DNA from 2 places in the Sulfitobacter sp. PS-8MA genome. Region 2 is predicted to be linked to the other one. Evidence: riboswitches for the same ligand, from Rfam matches in the RefSeq annotation. Region 2 holds a riboswitch; the other holds the start of a gene.
The links. A riboswitch is a leader RNA that binds a small molecule or an ion and turns the genes downstream of it on or off. The one in region 2 is predicted to bind thiamine pyrophosphate.

Region 1: another riboswitch for thiamine pyrophosphate. It lies ahead of thiD (bifunctional hydroxymethylpyrimidine kinase/phosphomethylpyrimidine kinase); the one in region 2 lies ahead of thiB (thiamine ABC transporter substrate binding subunit).

The regions. Positions count from the first base shown of each region.
Region 1 covers NZ_JBFQYJ010000006.1:825,801-831,218, reverse strand. The annotation lists gene AB4M76_RS07980 (error-prone DNA polymerase) at 1-2,948, shown strand, start outside; TPP riboswitch at 3,060-3,156, shown strand; gene thiD (bifunctional hydroxymethylpyrimidine kinase/phosphomethylpyrimidine kinase) at 3,224-4,027, shown strand; gene AB4M76_RS07970 (FAD-dependent oxidoreductase) at 4,020-5,000, shown strand; gene thiS (sulfur carrier protein ThiS) at 4,990-5,187, shown strand; gene AB4M76_RS07960 (thiazole synthase) at 5,191-5,418, shown strand, end outside.
Region 2 covers NZ_JBFQYJ010000004.1:226,625-232,042, forward strand. The annotation lists gene AB4M76_RS02975 (6,7-dimethyl-8-ribityllumazine synthase) at 1-27, shown strand, start outside; gene AB4M76_RS02980 (ATP-binding cassette domain-containing protein) at 24-716, opposite strand; gene AB4M76_RS02985 (thiamine/thiamine pyrophosphate ABC transporter permease ThiP) at 703-2,259, opposite strand; gene thiB (thiamine ABC transporter substrate binding subunit) at 2,235-3,212, opposite strand; TPP riboswitch at 3,247-3,348, opposite strand; gene aroC (chorismate synthase) at 3,441-4,550, shown strand; gene AB4M76_RS03000 (DMT family transporter) at 4,561-5,418, shown strand, end outside.

The DNA.
Region 1 (5,418 bases), on a different contig from region 2:
AAAAGGGCGAGACCCATTTGACGCTGGAAATGCTGGCGCAACATGCCGAAGGGCTGCACCTCATCGTCATGCCGCAAGAGAACCTCGAGGTCTTCGCCGCCGGTCTGCCGCGTCTGATCAAGGCCCTGCCGGACATGCGATATCTGGGGGCGAGCTTCCTCTACCGCGGCGACGATCGCGCCCGGATCAACCGGCTCGACGCGCTGGCCCGCGCCCATGGGCTGACGCTCATGGCGACCAATGACGTGCTCTACCACGCGCGCCACCGGCGGCCCCTGCAGGACGTGATGGTAGCGATCCGCGAAGGCGTGATCGTGCCCAAGGCGGGCTATCTGCTGGCCGCCAACGCCGAACGGCATCTGAAATCGCCTGAGGCCATGGCCCGTCTCTTTGCCGACTGGCCCCATGCCATCGCCGCGACGCGTCGTCTGGCGGACCGCATCACCTTCCGCCTCACCGATCTGGCCTATGAATACCCGCATGAGATCGTCCCCGAGGGCCGCAGCCCGATGGCGGAACTGGCGCGGCTCACATGGGAGGGTGCCGCGCGGCGCTACCCGCAGGGCGTGCCCGAGACGGTGAAAAAGACCATCGAGAAGGAGTTCGCCCTGATCGAAACCAAGAAGATCGCCCGCTATTTCCTGACCATCTACGACATCGTCCGCTTCGCCCGCGAAGAAGCGCAGCCGCCGATCCTCTGTCAGGGGCGCGGCTCGGCGGCCAATTCGGCGGTCTGTTTCTGCCTCGGCATCACCTCGGTCGACCCGGCGGTGCATGACCTGCTCTTCGAGCGCTTCCTTAGCGAAGAACGCGACGAGCCGCCCGACATCGACGTCGATTTCGAACATGAGCGCCGCGAGGAAGTCATCCAGTATATGTACGGTAAATATGGTCGCCACCGCGCCGGGCTCTGTGCCACGGTGATCCACTACCGCCCGCGCTCGGCCATCCGCGAGGTCGGCAAGGCGATGGGGCTGTCCGAAGACGTGACCTCGAAACTCGCGGGCACGATCTGGGGCAGTTTCGAAGGCGAGATGGACGACGCCCGCGCCCGCGAGGCGGGGCTGGACCTCTCGGACCCCTATCTGCGCATGGTGCTGAAACTGGCCAGCCAGATGATCGGCATGCCGCGGCACCTCAGCCAACACGTCGGCGGCTTCATCCTGACCGAACGCCCCCTGACCGAGATCGTGCCCATCGGCAACGGCGCCATGCCCGAGCGCAGTTTCATCGAATGGGACAAGGACGACATCGACGCGTTGCAAATCTTCAAGGTCGATATTCTGGCCCTCGGCATGCTGACCTGTATCGCCAAATGCTTCGACCTGATCGAGGCGCATTACGACCGCCCGCTGGAACTGGCCACGGTCCCGGTGGAGGATCACGAGGACGACGCCACCGGGCGGCCCACCTACGACATGCTCTGCCGGGGCGACAGCCTTGGCGTCTTTCAGGTCGAAAGCCGTGCGCAGATGGCGATGCTGCCGAAACTGCGGCCCCGCGTCTTCTACGATCTGGTGATCGAGGTCGCCATCGTCCGCCCCGGCCCCATTCAGGGCGACATGGTCCACCCCTATCTGCGCCGCCGTCAGGGGCAGGAAAGCGTCGTCTACCCCGCCCCCGGCCCGGCCTATCCGCAGGATGAGCTGTTCAGCATCCTCAGCCGGACCCTGGGCGTGCCGATCTTTCAGGAACAGGCGATGAAAATCTCCATCGACGCGGCACAGTTTTCCCCGACCGAGGCCAATGAGCTGCGCAAGGCCATGGCCACCTTCCGCTCGCGTGGGACGATCGAGAAGCTACAGGACAAGATGGTGGGCCGCATGACCAAACGCGGCTATGATCCGGTCTTCGCGCAGCGCTGCTTCGACCAGATCAAGGGGTTCGGCGAATACGGTTTTCCCGAAAGCCATGCGGCGAGTTTCGCGAAGCTGGTCTATGTCTCCTCATGGATGAAATGCCATTACCCGGCGGCCTTCGCCTGCGCGCTGCTGAACTCGCAGCCGATGGGGTTTTACGCGCCGGCGCAGATCGTGCGCGACGCGCGGGAACATCAGGTCGAGGTGCGTCCCGTGGACGTGAACCTCTCGGACTGGAACTGCACTTTGGAGCCCTGCGGCGAGGGCTTCGCCCTGCGGCTGGGGCTGCGCATGGTGGACGGGCTGCAGGAGAAAGCCGCCGCGCGGATCATGGACCGGCGCGAGACGCCGTTTGTGGATGTCGAAGACCTCAAGAGCCGCGCGGGGCTGGACGCCAAGGCGATCCGCCAGCTCGCCGCCGCCGACACGATGCGGAGCATGGGGATCGACCGGCGCCAAGCGCTCTGGCAGGCGCAGGGGCTGCGCGATGCGCCTGCCTTGCCGATCTTTGACCATGCCGAAGCCGCCGCCCAAGGGCCGGAGCCGGAGGTGCATTTGCCAGTGATGCCGAAGGCCGAACAGGTCGTGGCCGATTACCAAACCTTGCGACTCTCGCTGAAGGCGCATCCGATGTCCTTCTACCGTGCCAGCCTCGCCGCACAGGGGTTTTCCTCAGCCCGGGACCTCGCGCGCATGGGGCATGGGCGGCGGGTGAAACTCGCCGGGCTGGTGCTGGTGCGCCAAAAACCGGGCAGCGCCAAGGGCGTCTGTTTCATCACGCTGGAGGATGAATGCGGGGTCGCCAACCTCGTGATCTGGCCCAATATGTTCAAGCTCTACCGCCCCACGATCATGGCCGCGCGGCTGCTGGTCGTGGAGGGGCGTGTGCAGACCGACGGGCGGGTGATCCATGTGGTGGCCGACCGGCTGGAGGACCGTTCCGACAGGCTTGCGTCGCTATCGGAGGCACCGATGCCGGGGATCACCACGCGGGGCGATCACCCGACCCATCCGCTGCCCGGTCAGGTGGCGATGCATAGCCATCCGCGCGATACGCGGGTGATCCCGAAATCGCGGGATTTTCATTAATGAATCCTCATGTGATGCATGAGGTTCGAGCCACATACCACTGAAATAAATCAATAATAAATAATTCCACCAACTGCTGTTGACCCTATGAGCGCCCCTCGCTAGCCTGCCGGCAATCCGTTGGGGTGCCGCAAGGCTGAGAGGTGAAAACCGACCCATCGAACCTGATCCGGGTCGTACCGGCGTAGGGAACGGAAGCAAGCATCGGCCCCCTGTGGGCGATCGTTTACCCCCGTATCCCCATGCCCTTGGCCCATCTGACGAATGGGGGCCATATGGCGTTTCAAGCACTGACGATTGCGGGGTCCGACAGCGGCGGCGGGGCGGGCATTCAGGCCGATCTGAAGACCTTCAGCGCGCTTGGCGTTTACGGCGCCAGCGTGCTCACCGCCGTGACCGCGCAGAACACCCGCGCGGTGACCGGGGTTGCGATGATCGCGCCCGAGATGATCCGCGCACAGATGGCAGCGGTCTTTGACGATCTGGCCATCGGCGCGGTCAAGATCGGCATGTTGGGCGATCCTGAGACGATCAATGCCGTGGCCGATGGGCTGACGGATTGCGCCGCGCCCGTCGTGCTCGACCCGGTGATGGTGGCGAAATCCGGCGATGCGCTGCTCTCAGCTGAAGCGGTTGCGACATTGCGCGACCGGATGCTGCCCCGCGCCCATGTGCTGACGCCGAACCTGCCCGAGGCCGCACGGCTGCTGGACGGGGCAGAAGCCACCGACGAGGCTACGATGCTGGCACAGGGCCGCGCGCTTCTCTCGCTCGGCCCCCGCGCAGTGCTGATGAAGGGCGGCCATGGCAAGGGCGAGACCTGTGTCGATCTGCTGATCTCAGAGGACGAAACCCTCCGCCTTTCCGCGCCCCGCCAGCAGACCGCGAACACCCACGGCACCGGCTGCACGCTCTCTGCCGCCATCGCCGCCGGGCTGGCGCGAGCTCTGCCTTTACCGCAGGCCGCGGAGGCCGCCCATGCCTATCTGCAACGCGCCATTGCCGCGGCGGATGCCCTCAACATCGGCCATGGCCACGGGCCGGTACATCATTTTCACGGCGTTTGGTCCCATGAGTGACGTCACCATCATCGGCGCAGGGGTTGCGGGACTCTGGGCCGCACGGGCCTGTCTGGCGCAGGGGCTGCGGCCAAGGCTCGTCGACCGCAAAGGCACGCCCGGGCCGCATGGCTGTTCGTGGTGGGCGGGCGGTATGCTGGCGCCCTTTTGCGAAGGGGCGGTGAGCGAGCCTGCCGTGGTGACCCACGGGCGGCGTGCCGCGGCGCTGTGGGGGGAGGTCACCGAGGTCACTCACAGGGGCACGCTGGTTCTCGCCCCCGAGCGGGACCGGGCGGAATTGCAGCGCTTCGCCGCCCGGACCGAGGGCCATAGCTCCTGCGATGCCGAGGCCATTGCAGTGTGTGAGCCGGATCTCGCCGGGCGTCACCGGCGCGGGTTGTTCTTTGCCGAGGAGGCGCATCTGACCCCGCGCCAAGCCTTGCATGATCTGACCCAGGTGCTCGCCGCCCAAGGGGTGGAGGTCGAGACCACGACCCTCGCCCCATCGAAGATCACAGGCCCGGTGATCGACTGCCGCGGCATGGCCGCAAGCGACGCGCTGCCCGGTCTGCGCGCGGTGCGCGGTGAGATGATCCTGCTGCGCGCGCCCGAGATTGCCCTCACCCGCCCGATCCGCCTGCTGCACCCGCGCCACCCGCTCTACGTCGTGCCGCGTGGTGACGGGGTCTACATGCTGGGCGCCACCCAGATCGAAAGCGCCAGCCGCGCCAGAATGACCGCTCGCTCGGCGCTGGAACTGCTTTCGGCGGCCTATGCGCTCGACCCGCGCTTTGCCGAAGGCGAGATCATCGAGATGGGCGCCGACCTGCGCCCCGCCTTTGCCGACAACCTACCCGGCATCGTGCAACGCGGCGCGGTGCTGCACCTTAACGGATTGTTCCGGCACGGCTTTCTCATGGCACCCACTCTGGCGGAACAGGCGGCAGAGTTTCTAGCAACAGCGACAACGGGGGATTTATTCCGTGAAGATTGAAGTGAACGGCGAGACGCGTGAGGTCACCGCAGCGCAGCTTGACGCAGCCTTGGCAGAGCTTGGCTGGGGCGCTGCGAAAGTCGCCACGGCGCTCAACGGCAGTTTCGTCCCCGCAGGCGCGCGGGGCGAGACGATGCTCCGCGACGGTGACCGGCTCGAAGTGCTCAGCGCCATGCAGGGGGGCTGAGCGATGCGCGATTTCTACGGCACCGCCCTGCCCCTGCCGCTGATGCTGGGCACCGCGCGCTACCCGTCGCCCGCGGTGATGGAGGCCGCATTCCGTCAAAGCGCCGCGCCGGTCGCCACGGTTTCCCTGCGCCGCGAACAGGGCGCGGGACAGGCGTTTTGGGACATGGTGCGCGGGCTGGACGTGCATCTGCTGCCCAATACCGCCGGCTGCCATTCCGCGCGGGAGGCG
Region 2 (5,418 bases):
GAAATTTCGAAAATTTCCGCCGCCTAACCGAGATAGGCGCGCAGGGCCGGGGGCGGGTTGTCCAGCAATTCCGCCGCCGGTCCCGGCGCATGGGCGCGCCCGCCTTCGACAAAGATCACCTCATCCGCGATGCGCCGCACGTCATCCGGCGCATGGGTCACCATGATCAGCCCCGCCCCGGTCTCTTGAGCGAGGTCTTGGACCAGATCCAACATCTCGACCCGAAGCGCGGGGCCAAGCGCGGCAAAGGGTTCATCCAACAGCACCCAAGGCCGGGCCTGCACCAGCACCCGCGCCAGCGCCACGCGACTTTGCTGCCCGCCCGACAGCGCGCCGGGGCGTTTGGCCGCGTGATCGCTCAGCCCCACCCGCGCGAGGGCCGCATCGATCTTCTCTTGATCCGCCGCCTTCAGCCGCAGGTCGGGGCGCAGGCCAAGGCCGACGTTCTGGCGCACGGTGAGATGGGGGAATAGGTTGTTGTCCTGAAACAGCATCGTCATGCCGCGCTGGCCGGGATGCTGGTCGGTGATCTCCTCCCCCTCCCGCAGCAGCCGCCCCGCCGCCACCGGGACAAAGCCACAGATCGCCGCCAGTAGGGTTGACTTGCCCGACCCGGAGGGACCGATCACCGCATAGCTGCGCCCCTCTTCAAGCGTCATGTCGGCGGCGAGGCTGAACTCCCCCCGCTCAATGCGCATTTCCTCAAGCGTCAGCATGCCAGCGCCCCCATTTGTCGCAGATGAAAAACACCGCCAGCGCCAAGATCAGCAAAAGCAGCGCCGCGCCCGCTGCGGCCTCCATCCGGTAGGCGCCCATCAGGCGGTACATCTGCAAGGGCAGTGTCGCACGTTCCTGATCGGCGAACAGCGCGATCACGCCGAGATCCCCCACCGACAGCGCCCCGGTCAGCCCGGCGGCAAAGCCCAGTTGCGGGCGCAGACGCGGCAGGACCAAGAGCCGCCACAGCGCCCAGCCTTTCATGCCGAGGGTCTGTGTCAGCGGGCCGTAATCCTGCAAAGTCTCGCGCAGGCGCGGCACCAGAATGCGCAGCACGAAAGGCAGCGCCATCAGCGCGTTCACCAAAGCCGTGACCGGCAGGCTCAGCCGCGCGGGATCCAGCAACGGATTGATCAGAATAAACCAGCCCGTGCCGATCATCAGCGGAGAGGCCGCGAGCCCCATCAGGCCAATCGCCTCGACCCCGCCGCGCCGCCGGGTGGCGATCCAGCCGGCCATCGGCAGAGCTAACGCAGCCAGCACCAGCACGCTCAGCCCCGCCACCAGAATGCTGTTCCCCGTGGCCTGCCAGACCGAGGCGGGCAGTTGTGCAATCCCCGCCAGCCCGCGCAGCACCACGGCCCCTAGCGGCAGCAGCAAAAACAGCGCGGCGAGCGCGATCACGGTAATGTCGAGCAACCGCTGCCCCCCGCCGCGCGCATCCCAACGGCGCAGGGGGCGGTCCAATCCGCCGCCCAAGCTGATCGGCGGGATCAACCACAGCGCCGCCACCGCCGCCACGCCTGCGACCACAAGCTGCACCACCGATAAAAGCGCGGCCCGCCCCAAATCGAAATCAAACCGAAATGCCTGATAGATCGCCAATTCGATCGTCGTCGCCCGCGGCCCGCCGCCCAGCGTCAGGGCCACGGCGAAACTGGTCAGGCAGATCACGAAAATCAGCGCCGCCACGCCGGGCAGCACCTGCCGCAGCATCGGCCATTCCAGCGCCAGAAACAGCGCCCGCGGGGTCATTTGCAGCTGCCCCGCCAGCCGAAACCGTTCGGACGGAATGCTTTGCCAGCCTTGCAGCAAAAGCCGCGTCGCCAGCGGCAGGTTGAAGAACACATGCGCCAGCACCACGCCATGCAGCCCGTAGATCGACACCGGCGGCAGGCCCAGAACTGCGCCAAATTGATTTAACACGCCCGACCGGCCAAAAACCGTCAGCAGCCCCAGCACCGCCACGATCACCGGCAGGATAAAGGGCGCGCCCAGCAGCGTAATCAACGCCCCCCGCCCCCAGAACCGCCGCCGCGCCAAGGCCCGCGCCACCGGCACCGCAAGCAGCACCGAGAGCACCGCCGACCAGACCGCTTGCGTCACGGTGAACCGCACCGCCGCCCAATCCGCCAGACCAAGCCCTGCCGCCACATCGGCCGCCATGAAGACGGCGACCAAGGCGGCAAGGATCAGCCCCGCGACCAGTGCGGCGGCGAAAAACCCGGTCTTGCCGCTTAACGCGACAGCGCGGTCAGCCATTCGTCCAAGGCCTCCTCACGGAGCGCGGGCACCTCGCCGTTCGGCACCAACAGCGCCTTGTCGGGCTGGATCATGCCCTCGAAGCCTTCGGGCAGACCGCCCTCGGGCGTTACGGCGGGATACATCCAGTTGGTCGTCGGCAGCACCGACTGCGCCGCATCAGAAACGAGGTATTGCAGGAACTGATCCGCCAGTTCCGGCTGGTCCGACCCCGCGAGCTTCCCCGCCACTTCGATCTGCATGTAGTGGCCTTCGTCGAACAGCGCCGCGGTCTTGCTGTCATCCTCCTCCGCGATCAGGTGATAGGCGGGGGATGTCGTGTAGCTCAACACCATGTCGGCTTCGCCTTCGAGGAAGAGACCGTAGGCTTCGGACCAGCCCTTGGTCACGGTCACGACGTTGTCCGCCAGCCCCGACCAAACCTCGGGCGCGTCCTCGCCATAGGCCGCTTTGACCCACATCAGCAGCCCCAGACCGGGCGTCGAAGAGCGCGGGTCTTGGATCACGATTTTCAGATCGCTCTCGGCCAAGGCTTTGAAATCATTGGGCGCGGCAAGGTCTTTGCCGTGGACGAAGGCGAAGTAGCCCCAGTCGTAGGGCACGAAGACTTCGTCTTCCCAAGTGATCGGCAGGTCGTAGTCGGCCTGCAACCCGCTCGGCGCAAACAACTCGGTCTCTTTCGCGGCGGCGACAAGGCTGGTGTCGAGCCCCAACACGATGTCCGCATCGGAGCGTGCGCCCTCAAGCTTGAGCCGCGCCAGCAAAGCCGCACCGTCGCCCATGCCGACGAATTTCAGATCGCAGCCGCACTGCGCCTCGAACCCCTCTTCGATGGCCGGGCCGGGGCCCCATTCGGTGACGAAACTGTCGTAGGTATAGACCGTCAGTTCAGGTGTCTCGGCCCAAGCCGCCGATGCGCCCATGACGCCCGCAGCAAGTGTAAGATACTTCATCGCATCCTCCTTTTGCGGCGAAAGGTAAAAGGTGGATGTCTGTCCTGACCTTCCCTCCGCCGGTGTTAACCGGTTCAGGTTCAACGGGTCCGCACAACACGTACATCTCAGCCCAAAGGCCCCCCGAGGTAGGGCCAGAGGTAGATGCCCCCCGGAGGATTGGCAAGGCAAATCCCCTTGAGGCAGGGCGCCGCCCCGGCTAAGGGTTTGACAACAGGAGGTCCGCCCATGTCGATCAACAGCTTTGGCCATCTTTACCGGGTCACCACATGGGGCGAGAGCCACGGGCCCGCCCTTGGCGCCACGATCGATGGCTGCCCCCCCGGCGTGCCGATCGATGAGGGCATGATCCAGCAATGGCTCGATAAGCGCAAACCGGGCCAGAACAAATATACCACACAGCGGCGTGAGGCGGATGAGGTGCGGATCCTGTCGGGCACCTTCGAAGGGGTCACCACCGGCACGCCCGTGCAGTTGATGATCGAGAACACCGATCAACGCTCGAAAGACTACGGGGATATCAAGGACAAGTTCCGCCCCGGCCATGCCGACATCACCTATTTCCAGAAATACGGCATCCGCGACTATCGCGGGGGGGGGCGCTCCTCGGCCCGCGAAACCGCCGCGCGGGTGGCGGCGGGTGGCTTGGCGCGCGAAGCGATCAAGGCGCTGACGCCCGAGCTACAGATCACCGGCTATATGGTGCAGATGGGGCCGCATAAGATCGACCGCGATGCCTTTGACTGGGACCAGATCGACCAGAACCCCTTTTGGGTGCCGGACGCCAAGGCGGCAGAGGACTGGGCCGACTACCTCGACGGGCTGCGCAAATCGGGCAGCAGCGTCGGTGCGATCATCGAAGTCACCGCGCGCGGCGTGCCTGCGGGCCTCGGCGCGCCGGTTTACGGCAAGCTCGACACCGATCTGGCCGCCGCGATGATGAGCATTAATGCGGTCAAGGGCGTGGAAATTGGCGAGGGCATGTCGGCGGCCATGCTGACGGGCGAACTCAACGCCGATGAGATCACCATGGGGCCCGACGGGCCGGAATATTCCTCGAACCACGCGGGCGGTATTCTGGGCGGGATCAGCACCGGGCAAGACGTGGTGCTGCGCTTCGCGGTGAAACCGACCTCCAGCATCCTGACCACGCGGCGCACCATCACCAAACAGGGCGAAGAGACCGAGATCATCACCAAGGGCCGCCATGACCCCTGCGTCGGTATCCGCGCGGTGCCGGTAGGCGAGGCAATGATGGCCTGCGTGCTCTTGGATCACCTGCTGCTGCATCGCGGTCAGATCGGCACCAACCAAGGGCGGATCGGCCCGGACGCATGAGGCTCAAGCCATGAAAGTCGATGATTTCTCTGCCCGCCCTGCCCTTGGCGTCGGGCTAAAAATCACGGCGATCCTGCTTTTCACCTGTATGTCGGCCATCATCAAATCGCTCGCAGATGACGTTCCCGCAGGCGAGTCGGTGTTTTTCCGCTCTTTCTTTGCGATCCCGGTGATCCTGATCTGGCTCGCGCAGCGCGGCAAACTGAAAAGCGGGCTGAAGACGCAAAACCCGATGGGCCATGTCTGGCGCGGGCTCTTTGGCACCACGGCGATGGGGCTGACCTTTACCGGGTTGGGCCTGCTGCCCCTGCCCGAAGTCACCGCCATCGGCTTTGCCACCCCGATCTTCACCGTGATCCTGGCCGCCGTGCTGCTGGGCGAGCGGATTCGCCTGATCCGGGTCACCGCCGTGGCGGTGGGGTTGATCGGGGTCATGATCATTCTGTGGCCGCGTTTCACCAGCATCGGCACGATGGAGCAGACCGCCACCATCGGCGCGCTTCTGATCCTGATCGCCACCATGCTGCGCAGTCTGGTGCAGATCCACATCCGTCAGCTGGTCCAGACCGAAGACACCGCCGCAATCGTATTTTACTTCTCCGCTACAGCTTCGCTCTTGGCGCTCTTTACCCTGCCCTTTGGCTGGGTGATGCCGGATGCGAAGACCTTTGGCCTTTTGGTGCTGGCCGGGCTGATCGGCGGGGTGGCGCAGATCTTGGTGACTTCGGCCTACCGGTTCGGCTCCGCCTCGATGCTGGCGCCCTATGACTATACCTCGATGATCTTTGCCATTGTGATCGGCTATGTCTTCTTTGCCGAATTGCCGACGGTGATGATGCTGGCCGGGGCCGCCTTGGTCATCGGCGCG